One region of the Actinopolymorpha sp. B9G3 genome, then DNA from elsewhere that is predicted to be linked to it. Evidence: predicted binding sites of a transcription regulator. Region 1 holds the regulator's gene; the other holds the start of a gene.
What was found. The regulator HrcA, encoded in region 1, represses chaperone genes, less so after heat shock. The targets are predictions, from matches to a motif close to TTGGCACTCGNNNNNNNCGAGTGCCAA.

Region 1 (3,953 bases):
TCCAGGGTGTCGCCCGCGGAATCCGTGGCCAGGCGTCGAGCCCCAGCCGCTCTGGGCGTACGGCCTGCCAGATGTCCACGAACGGATGTCCGACGACGAGCACGTACGCACCGAACGGCCCGGCCGCCACCTCCGCGGCGATCCGGCTCTCCTTGCTGCCAGGCACCAGATGGTCGACGAGGACGCCGAGCCGCTGGTCGGCATCGGGCGCGAACTCGGTGACCACACTCGCGAGGTCGTCGACTCCTTCGAGGTACTCCACCGCGACGCCTTCGATCCGCAGGTCGTCGCCCCAGACCTTCTCGACCAACTCGGCGTCGTGGCGGCCCTCGACGTAGATCCGGCTCGCCCGGGCGACGCGGGCCCGCGCACCCGAGACCGCGATCGACCCTGACGCCGTGCGCCGTGGTCCACCCGCCGCCGAGCCTCCCGTGGCCGGCGGACGCAGAACGACCGGCCGCCCTTCCAGCAGGAACCCGGGCCCGTACGGATAGCTTCGCCGGGCACCGAACCGGTCCTCCAGCACCACGAGTGTGCGTTCGATGCCGACGACGGCGCCGCAGAAGCCGGTCGTCGCGTCCTCGACCACCATGTCGGGCTCGACAGAGACGTCGACCGAGCGTCCGCGCTTCGGCGCCCGCCAGTCGCTCTCGAGAACGTCAGGTCCGTAACGGTCAGCGGGAGGTGAGGATCCGGCCATGGAGAGCGAGGGTAGCCGCCTCACACGAGCGGCAGTGTCCGCCGTCCGCGAGTGTCGCGCAGTTGTGCGTACCCCCGCCGGATCGCCTCGGCCAAAGCCTCCCGCGACCATGGCCACTCGGCTGCCTCCCATGCCCGCTCGATCGGCACCCGTTCCTCGACCAGGCGGCGGATCGTCCCGGCGACGCCCACGAGGTCGCCGCGCTGCTCCCCGACGTACGCATGGTCCACGACCGTGCCATGCCCGGGCACGACCGCTGTCCGCGTCGTCAACAGTCCCGCCACCACGTCGAGCGTCGCACCCCACTCGAGCGGGTACGAGTCGTCGCCGTACGACGGCGGGCCGGACTCCTCGACGAGATCTCCCACGTAGACCACGTCGGCGTCGGGAACCCGGACCACGACGTCGCCGTCGGTGTGGCCGCGTCCCGGATGCACGAGCTCCACCACCCGGTCGCCGAGATCGGCCATCGCGACCGACGCGAAGGTCCGTCCCGGCGGCACTACCTCCAGTGCGGCCATCTCCGTGGCCCATTCGGCGGACCGCGCCGAGAGCTCCGCACGCACGCCGTCGGCCCGCGCCTCGAGCATCGCGGGCACGGACTCGTGGCCGTAGATCACCGCGTCGGCGAACCGGGCGTTGCCGAAGCAGTGATCGAAGTGCCAGTGGGTGTCGACCACCCAGCGCACCGGCGCGCGGGAGAGGCGACGCAGGTCAGCGCGCAACTCGTCGGCTTCGCCCAGGCTTGCCCGGGTGTCGACCAGCAGGATGCCGACGGCACCCACGACCGCCCCGATCGTGAGGTCGTACGACGGGTAGCGGCGGGCGAAGCAGCCCGGCCCGACCTCGGTCCATCCGTGCGTGTTCGTGTCCACGATCCACAGCCTCGCATCCGCTCAGGACGCACATTCGGGGCCTCTCCCCGTAGACTGGCACTCGGGTTCGGGGAGTGCCAGGCACATGCCGCTGCCCCGCCCTCAGGTCAACCGTGACGCGAGGAGGTGCGGGCTCCATGCTCGACGAACGGAAGCTGGCCGTCCTCCGCGCCATCGTCGAGGACTACGTGCACACCGAGGAGCCGGTCGGTTCCAAGGCGCTTGTCGACCGGCACCACCTGGGCGTTTCCTCCGCGACGGTCCGCAACGACATGGCCGCGCTGGAGGACGAGGGCTACATCGCCCAGCCGCACACGAGCGCTGGCCGGATCCCGACGGACAAGGGCTACCGGCTGTTCGTCGACCGGCTGAGCACGATCAAGCCGATGTCTGGCGCGGAGCGCAGGGCGATCTCGACGTTCCTCGAGGGCGCGGTCGATCTGGACGATGTCGTCAACCGGACCGTACGCCTGCTCTCCCAGCTCACCCGCCAGGTCGCGGTCGTGCAGTACCCCACCTTGTCCCGGTCGACCGTCCGCCATGTCGAGTTGGTGCTGCTGTCCACCACCCGGCTGCTGATCGTCCTCATCACCAGCACGGGCCGGGTCGAGCAGCGTGTCGTCGACGTCGGCAAGGCCCCTGAAGACGCGCTGCTGGGCGATGTCCGGGCCCGCCTCAACGCTGCGGTCATGGGGGCGCGGCTCGCCGAGGTGCAGTCGCTCGTGGTCGACCTGCCTGAGGCGTTCGCGCCCGACGACCAGCCGATCGTCGCCAGCATCGTGTCGGCGTTCCTCGAGACCCTCGTCGAACGCCCGGAGGAACGCATCGCGGTCAGTGGCACCGCCAACCTGATCCCGCTCGGGCACGAGTTCCACTCCTCGATCCGGCCGGTACTCGAGGCGCTGGAGGAGCACGTCGTGCTGTTGCGGCTCCTCGGCGAGTCGACCGCTCCCGCCCGCCTCACGGTCCGGATCGGGCACGAGAACCCCTACGCTGAGCTGGCCGCCGCCTCCGTTGTCGCGACCGGCTATGGTCCTGGGGACGAGACACTCGCCCACCTGGGTGTCGTCGGACCCACCCGGATGGACTATCCGGGCACGATGGGTGCGGTCCGGGCGGTCGCCAGATATGTCAGTCAGATCCTCGCTGAGGAATAGCTTCTCAAAGAGGCAGCGGGGTCTTAAGGAAGATGAGTCCCAAGGGAATGAGTCAGTGCAAGAGGCCACCCACAGCATGAGCCAGGACTATTACGAACTCCTCGGAGTCGGGCGCGACGCGTCCGCGGAGGAGATCAAGAAGGCCTACCGCCGGCTGGCGCGCACCCTGCACCCTGACGTCAACCCGGATCCGGAGACCCACGAGCGTTTCAAGGAGGTCACCCGCGCCTACGAGGTCCTGTCGGACCCGAAGAAGCGTGAGGTCTACGACCTGGGGGGCGATCCGCTCGGTGCGGCTGGACAAGGTGCGGGATTCGGGCAGGGTTTCTCGTTCACCGACATCATGGACGCGTTCTTCGGCGGCACGACCGCCCGCGGGCCGCGACCCCGGACCCGCCGTGGCCAGGACGCGCTCCTGCGCCTCTCGGTCGATCTGGCCGAGGCGGTGTACGGCGCCGTCAAGGAGGTCCAGGTCGACACGGCCGTCGTCTGCGGGAGCTGTTCGGGCAGGGGCGCTGCCCCAGGCACGACACCCACCAGCTGCTCGGTCTGCGAGGGTCGCGGTGAGATCAGCTCCGTCCAACGGTCCTTCCTCGGCCAGGTCATGACGAGCCGGCCGTGCCCCCGCTGCCAGGGGTTCGGCACGATCATCCCCACCCCGTGCCCTGAGTGCGCGGGGGAGGGCCGGGTGCTGTCCCGGCGTACCCTCGCCGTCCGGATCCCCGCCGGCGTCGACGACGGCACCCGGATCCAGCTGGCCGGCCAGGGTGAGGTGGGCCCCGGCGGCGGTCCCGCCGGCGACCTGTATGTCGAGATCCAGGTCGCCCCGCACGAGGTGTGGACCCGGCGCGCCGCCGACCTGCACTGCTCGGTGACGCTGCCCATGACGGCCGCGGCGCTCGGCACGACGATCTCGCTGGAGACGCTCGACAACGACACCGTCGAGGTCGACGTCAAGCCTGGCACGCAGTCCGGGCAGCGCCTGGTCGTCACCGGTCGAGGCGTACCTCATCTGTCCGGTTCGCATCGCGGTGACCTGGTCGTCCACGTCGTCGTGGAGACGCCGACGAAGCTCGACGCGGCACAGCGAGACCTGCTCACCGAGCTCGCCAGGCTACGGGACGAGGAGAAGGCGACCGGCCAGTTCTCGTCCGAACGTCGAGGCGTCTTCTCGCGGATCCGGGACGCCTTCAACGACAGGGGTGTCTGAACCGCCGTGGC
Region 2 (3,953 bases), on a different contig from region 1:
GTGGGATGTCGGTGTGCAACGCGGGAGCCGGTTGACCGATGTCGAGCCGGTCGAAGTCGTACGCCGCATGCAGGCGCATCGCGATCGGAAGGTCGTTGTGCCCGTCCACGAGCGGATTCGCGGCCAGCAACGCCTTGGCCCGATCGAGGCTGGTGTCCATGCCGCCCCATCATTCCGTACGGCACCGTCGCGAGCGCACACCGCGACGGCTGGACAGCCACGAAGGGGCGGTCCCGGATGGCTCCGGGACCGCCCCTTCTTGGTCGTGCGGTACGAAGGTGGGCGTGGGACTCAGAAGTCCATGCCACCCATGCCACCAGACGGGTCGCCGCCCGCCGGTGCCTTCTCCTTCTCCGGCTTGTCCGCGATGACCGCTTCCGTGGTGAGGAAGAGGGCCGCGATGGACGAAGCGTTCTGCAGCGCGGAACGAACGACCTTGGCCGGGTCGGGGACGCCGGCCTTGAGCATGTCGACGTACTCACCGGTCGCGGCGTTCAGGCCGTGACCGGCAGGCAGGCCGCGCACCTTCTCCGCGACCACACCGCCTTCGAGGCCCGCGTTGATCGCGATCTGCTTGAGCGGAGCCTCCAGCGCCACCTTGACGATGTTGGCTCCGGTGAGCTCGTCACCCTCGAGGTCGAGCTTGTCGAACGCCTTGATTCCGGCCTGGACGAGCGCCACGCCGCCACCGGCGACGATGCCCTCCTCCACCGAGGCCTTCGCCGCGCGAACGGCGTCCTCGATCCGGTGCTTGCGCTCCTTCAGCTCCACCTCGGTGGCGGCGCCGACCTTGATCACCGCAACGCCGCCGGCGAGCTTCGCCAGCCGCTCCTGCAGCTTCTCGCGGTCGTAGTCGGAGTCACTGTTCTCGATCTCGGCACGGATCTGGTTGACCCGGCCGGCGATCTGGTCGGAGTCGCCTGCGCCCTCGACGATGGTCGTCTCGTCCTTGGTGACCGTGACCTTGCGGGCCCGGCCGAGCAGGTCGAGGCTGGCGTTCTCGAGCTTGAGACCGACCTCCTCGGAGATGACCTGGCCACCGGTGAGGATGGCGATGTCACCGAGCATGGCCTTGCGCCGGTCCCCGAAGCCGGGTGCCTTGACGGCAACCGACTTGAACGTGCCGCGCATCTTGTTGACGACGAGCGTGGCCAGGGCCTCGCCCTCGACGTCCTCGGCGATGATCAGCAGCGGCTTGCCCGACTGCATGACCTTCTCCAGGACCGGGAGCAGGTCCTTGACGGCGGAGATCTTGGAGTTGGCGATCAGGACGTACGGGTCGTCCAGCGTCGCCTCCATCCGCTCCATGTCGGTGGCGAAGTAGGCCGAGATGTAACCCTTGTCGAAGCGCATACCCTCGGTGAGCTCGAGCTCGAGGCCGAAGGTGTTGCTCTCCTCGACGGTGATGACGCCTTCCTTGCCGACCTTGTCCATCGCCTCGGCGATGATCTCGCCGACGCTGGTGTCGCCACCGGCGGAAACAGCCGCGACGGACGCGATCTGCTCCTTGGTCTCGACGTCCTTCGCGGCCTGCGCGAGCTGCTCGGTCACCCGCTCGACGGCTGCCTCGATACCACGCTTGAGGCCCATCGGGTTGGCACCGGCAGCGACGTTGCGCAGGCCCTCGCGGACCAGCGCCTGCGCCAGGACGGTCGCGGTGGTCGTGCCGTCGCCGGCCACGTCATCGGTCTTCTTGGCAACTTCCTTGACGAGCTCGGCCCCGATCTTCTCCCACGGGTCTTCGAGCTCGATCTCCTTGGCAATGGAGACGCCGTCGTTGGTGATCGTCGGCGCGCCCCACTTCTTCTCGAGGACGACGTTGCGACCCTTGGGACCAAGGGTCACCTTGACGGCATCGGCAAGCGAGTTCATTCCCCGCTCGAGACCGCGTCGCGCGTCCTCGTTGAACGCGATGATCTTGGGCATCTAGCTGGATCCTCCCCCAGTCGGGTGGATGTCGTGTGGCCGGCCCGACGCCCGCGACGGACGGCCCCTCACCATGCCAGGGGCCTCGCCGAACCGCCCTGCAGCGGATTGTCACTCGCGACCTTCGAGTGCTAAGCACGTGTTTAGCACTCGACCGGGGAGAGTGCAAGCGGCTGGCCTGCCGGTGGGGTCGAACACGGGAGCTAGCATCGGGTGCTCATGGCTTGCGGTGATCGGCTGGGGAGGGGTGGAACGTGGTGTCCGAGGCGGAGGAGGCTCAGGACAGCCCGGTGGACTGGGTAGCTCAGCACACCCGCCACTACCTCGACACTGGGCGTACTGGAGACCAGCTGGGCCTGCCGGCATTGCTGTTGACGACTCGCGGTCGCAGGTCGGGCAAGTGGCGGCGTACGGTCTTGTACTACGGCGAGGACAGCGATCGCTATCTCCTGGTGCCGTCGAACAGTGGGCTTCCTGAGTACCCCGCGTGGTATCTCAACCTGCTCGAGCATCCCGAGGTACGCATACAGATCGGCTTGGAACCAGTCTTTACCGCCTGCGCCCGCCTCGCGACGGCCGAGGAGCAACCGCCACTGTGGGCCACGATGGTGTCGATGCTCCCGGACTACGAGACGTATCGATCGATGAGCGGCCGTGACTTTCCGGTCGTGATCCTGCAGCGGACATGATCTTCAGCGATTGGAGTCGGGCTGGCTTGACACCTGCCTGATGCCGGTTCATTGCGGTCTTCGTCCGAGCATGCGGGGCGATTTGGTGGGGCGAGACCCCGCCAGCCGGGATGCGGGATGTCGTGTGCCGACCCGGCACTGCCAGACAAAACCCTCATCTAGAGGTGGCCGCTGAACGGGTCGTCGGCGAGCGCCCGCAGGCCGGCGGCGATCTGCTGGGCCTGCTGGTCGTACGGCTGTGGCCGCGGACCGGTCGAGATCGCGGCCGCCACCAGGCGCAGCTGGTCGGGAGGAAGCAGCCTGCCACCTCTGCCGCGGAGCATCAGGCGTACGACCTTTCCGGTCGTGGCCTCACGAAGGACGAGGAAGGGAATGCGGCGGCCGGTCCTGACCGTCGTGGACGACGTGCCGTGGGGGCCGTGGGTCGACACGGTCCTGGTCTCCGCCGCCGAGTCGACGCTCACCGCAGAGGTGGCCAGGTCACACCTGCTTGTGCCGAACGGCCCCCGGGCCACGAGCACCGTTCCCCGCAACCAGGTCCGGCAGCGCCGAATCCACTTCGCCAGCGCCACCGCCACGCCCACCGACATGCCCAGGAAGAACAGCCCTACGACGACCGCGACGATGTCCCTCTCCACCGCGGAGAACACCAGCACGAGGATGCTGATCAGTCCGATGAAGAACACGAGCATGAAGCCGAGGGCAAGAAGACATCCGAACCCGAGCTGCTGCCCGCCCACCACCGCCCGGGCGTCGAGCGGGATCTGCTCGGCGGGCAGGGACGTGGGCATCGCCGGATCGTTGGCGGCACCCTGCGCCATGGTGGCAGGCGGCTCCTTCGGGGCTTTCTCACCGCGCAGTTCGGCGAGCCGTTCCTCGGCTGAATCGGCCATTGTCAGGCCCTTCTCTTCAAGGCTCCGGAGCCTGCAAGGCCCAAAGTGGAGTCGACGTGACGCTCGCAAGAGTAGGGCGCGAAAGCGGCGTCCGGCTTTGGTTGTCCACAGCCCTGAAAACTTCCGGACAGCTCACCGGGCCGGACAGCTCACCGGGTAGCCGCCGAAAAGTTGCGGAATCCCGAAGAAGAGTTGAGGCCCGGACGGTTAGCCCGTCCGGACCCCAATCAGGTTATGCGACCGGGCCGCGAGGGCTCGGTTTCGAGCCGGTTTCAGAGGGGTCGAACTCCGTGCGCCTCGAGTCCTTTCGGACCCTCGACGGCTTCGAACTCGACCGACTGGCCATCAGCGAGTGACTTGTAACCGTCCATCTCGATCTTCGACCAGTGAACGAACACGTCATTCCCGCCGTCTACGGCGATGAAGCCATAGCCCTTCTCGGCGT

Region 2: the regulator HrcA is predicted to act here: its motif matches at 2,070-2,096, upstream of groL (chaperonin GroEL).

Annotation. Positions count from the first base shown of each region.
Region 1 is NZ_JBEEAB010000004.1:275,280-279,232, forward strand. Features, by position in the region: gene ABNF93_RS10010 (DUF3097 domain-containing protein) at 1-700, opposite strand, end outside; gene ABNF93_RS10015 (MBL fold metallo-hydrolase) at 721-1,575, opposite strand; gene hrcA (heat-inducible transcriptional repressor HrcA) at 1,713-2,732, shown strand; gene dnaJ (molecular chaperone DnaJ) at 2,809-3,942, shown strand; gene ABNF93_RS10030 (HIT domain-containing protein) at 3,949-3,953, shown strand, end outside.
Region 2 is NZ_JBEEAB010000011.1:203,416-207,368, forward strand. Features, by position in the region: gene ABNF93_RS20295 (dipeptidase) at 1-160, opposite strand, end outside; gene groL (chaperonin GroEL) at 292-1,926, opposite strand; gene ABNF93_RS20305 (nitroreductase family deazaflavin-dependent oxidoreductase) at 2,181-2,615, shown strand; gene ABNF93_RS20310 (hypothetical protein) at 2,774-3,508, opposite strand; gene ABNF93_RS20315 (cold-shock protein) at 3,781-3,953, opposite strand, start outside.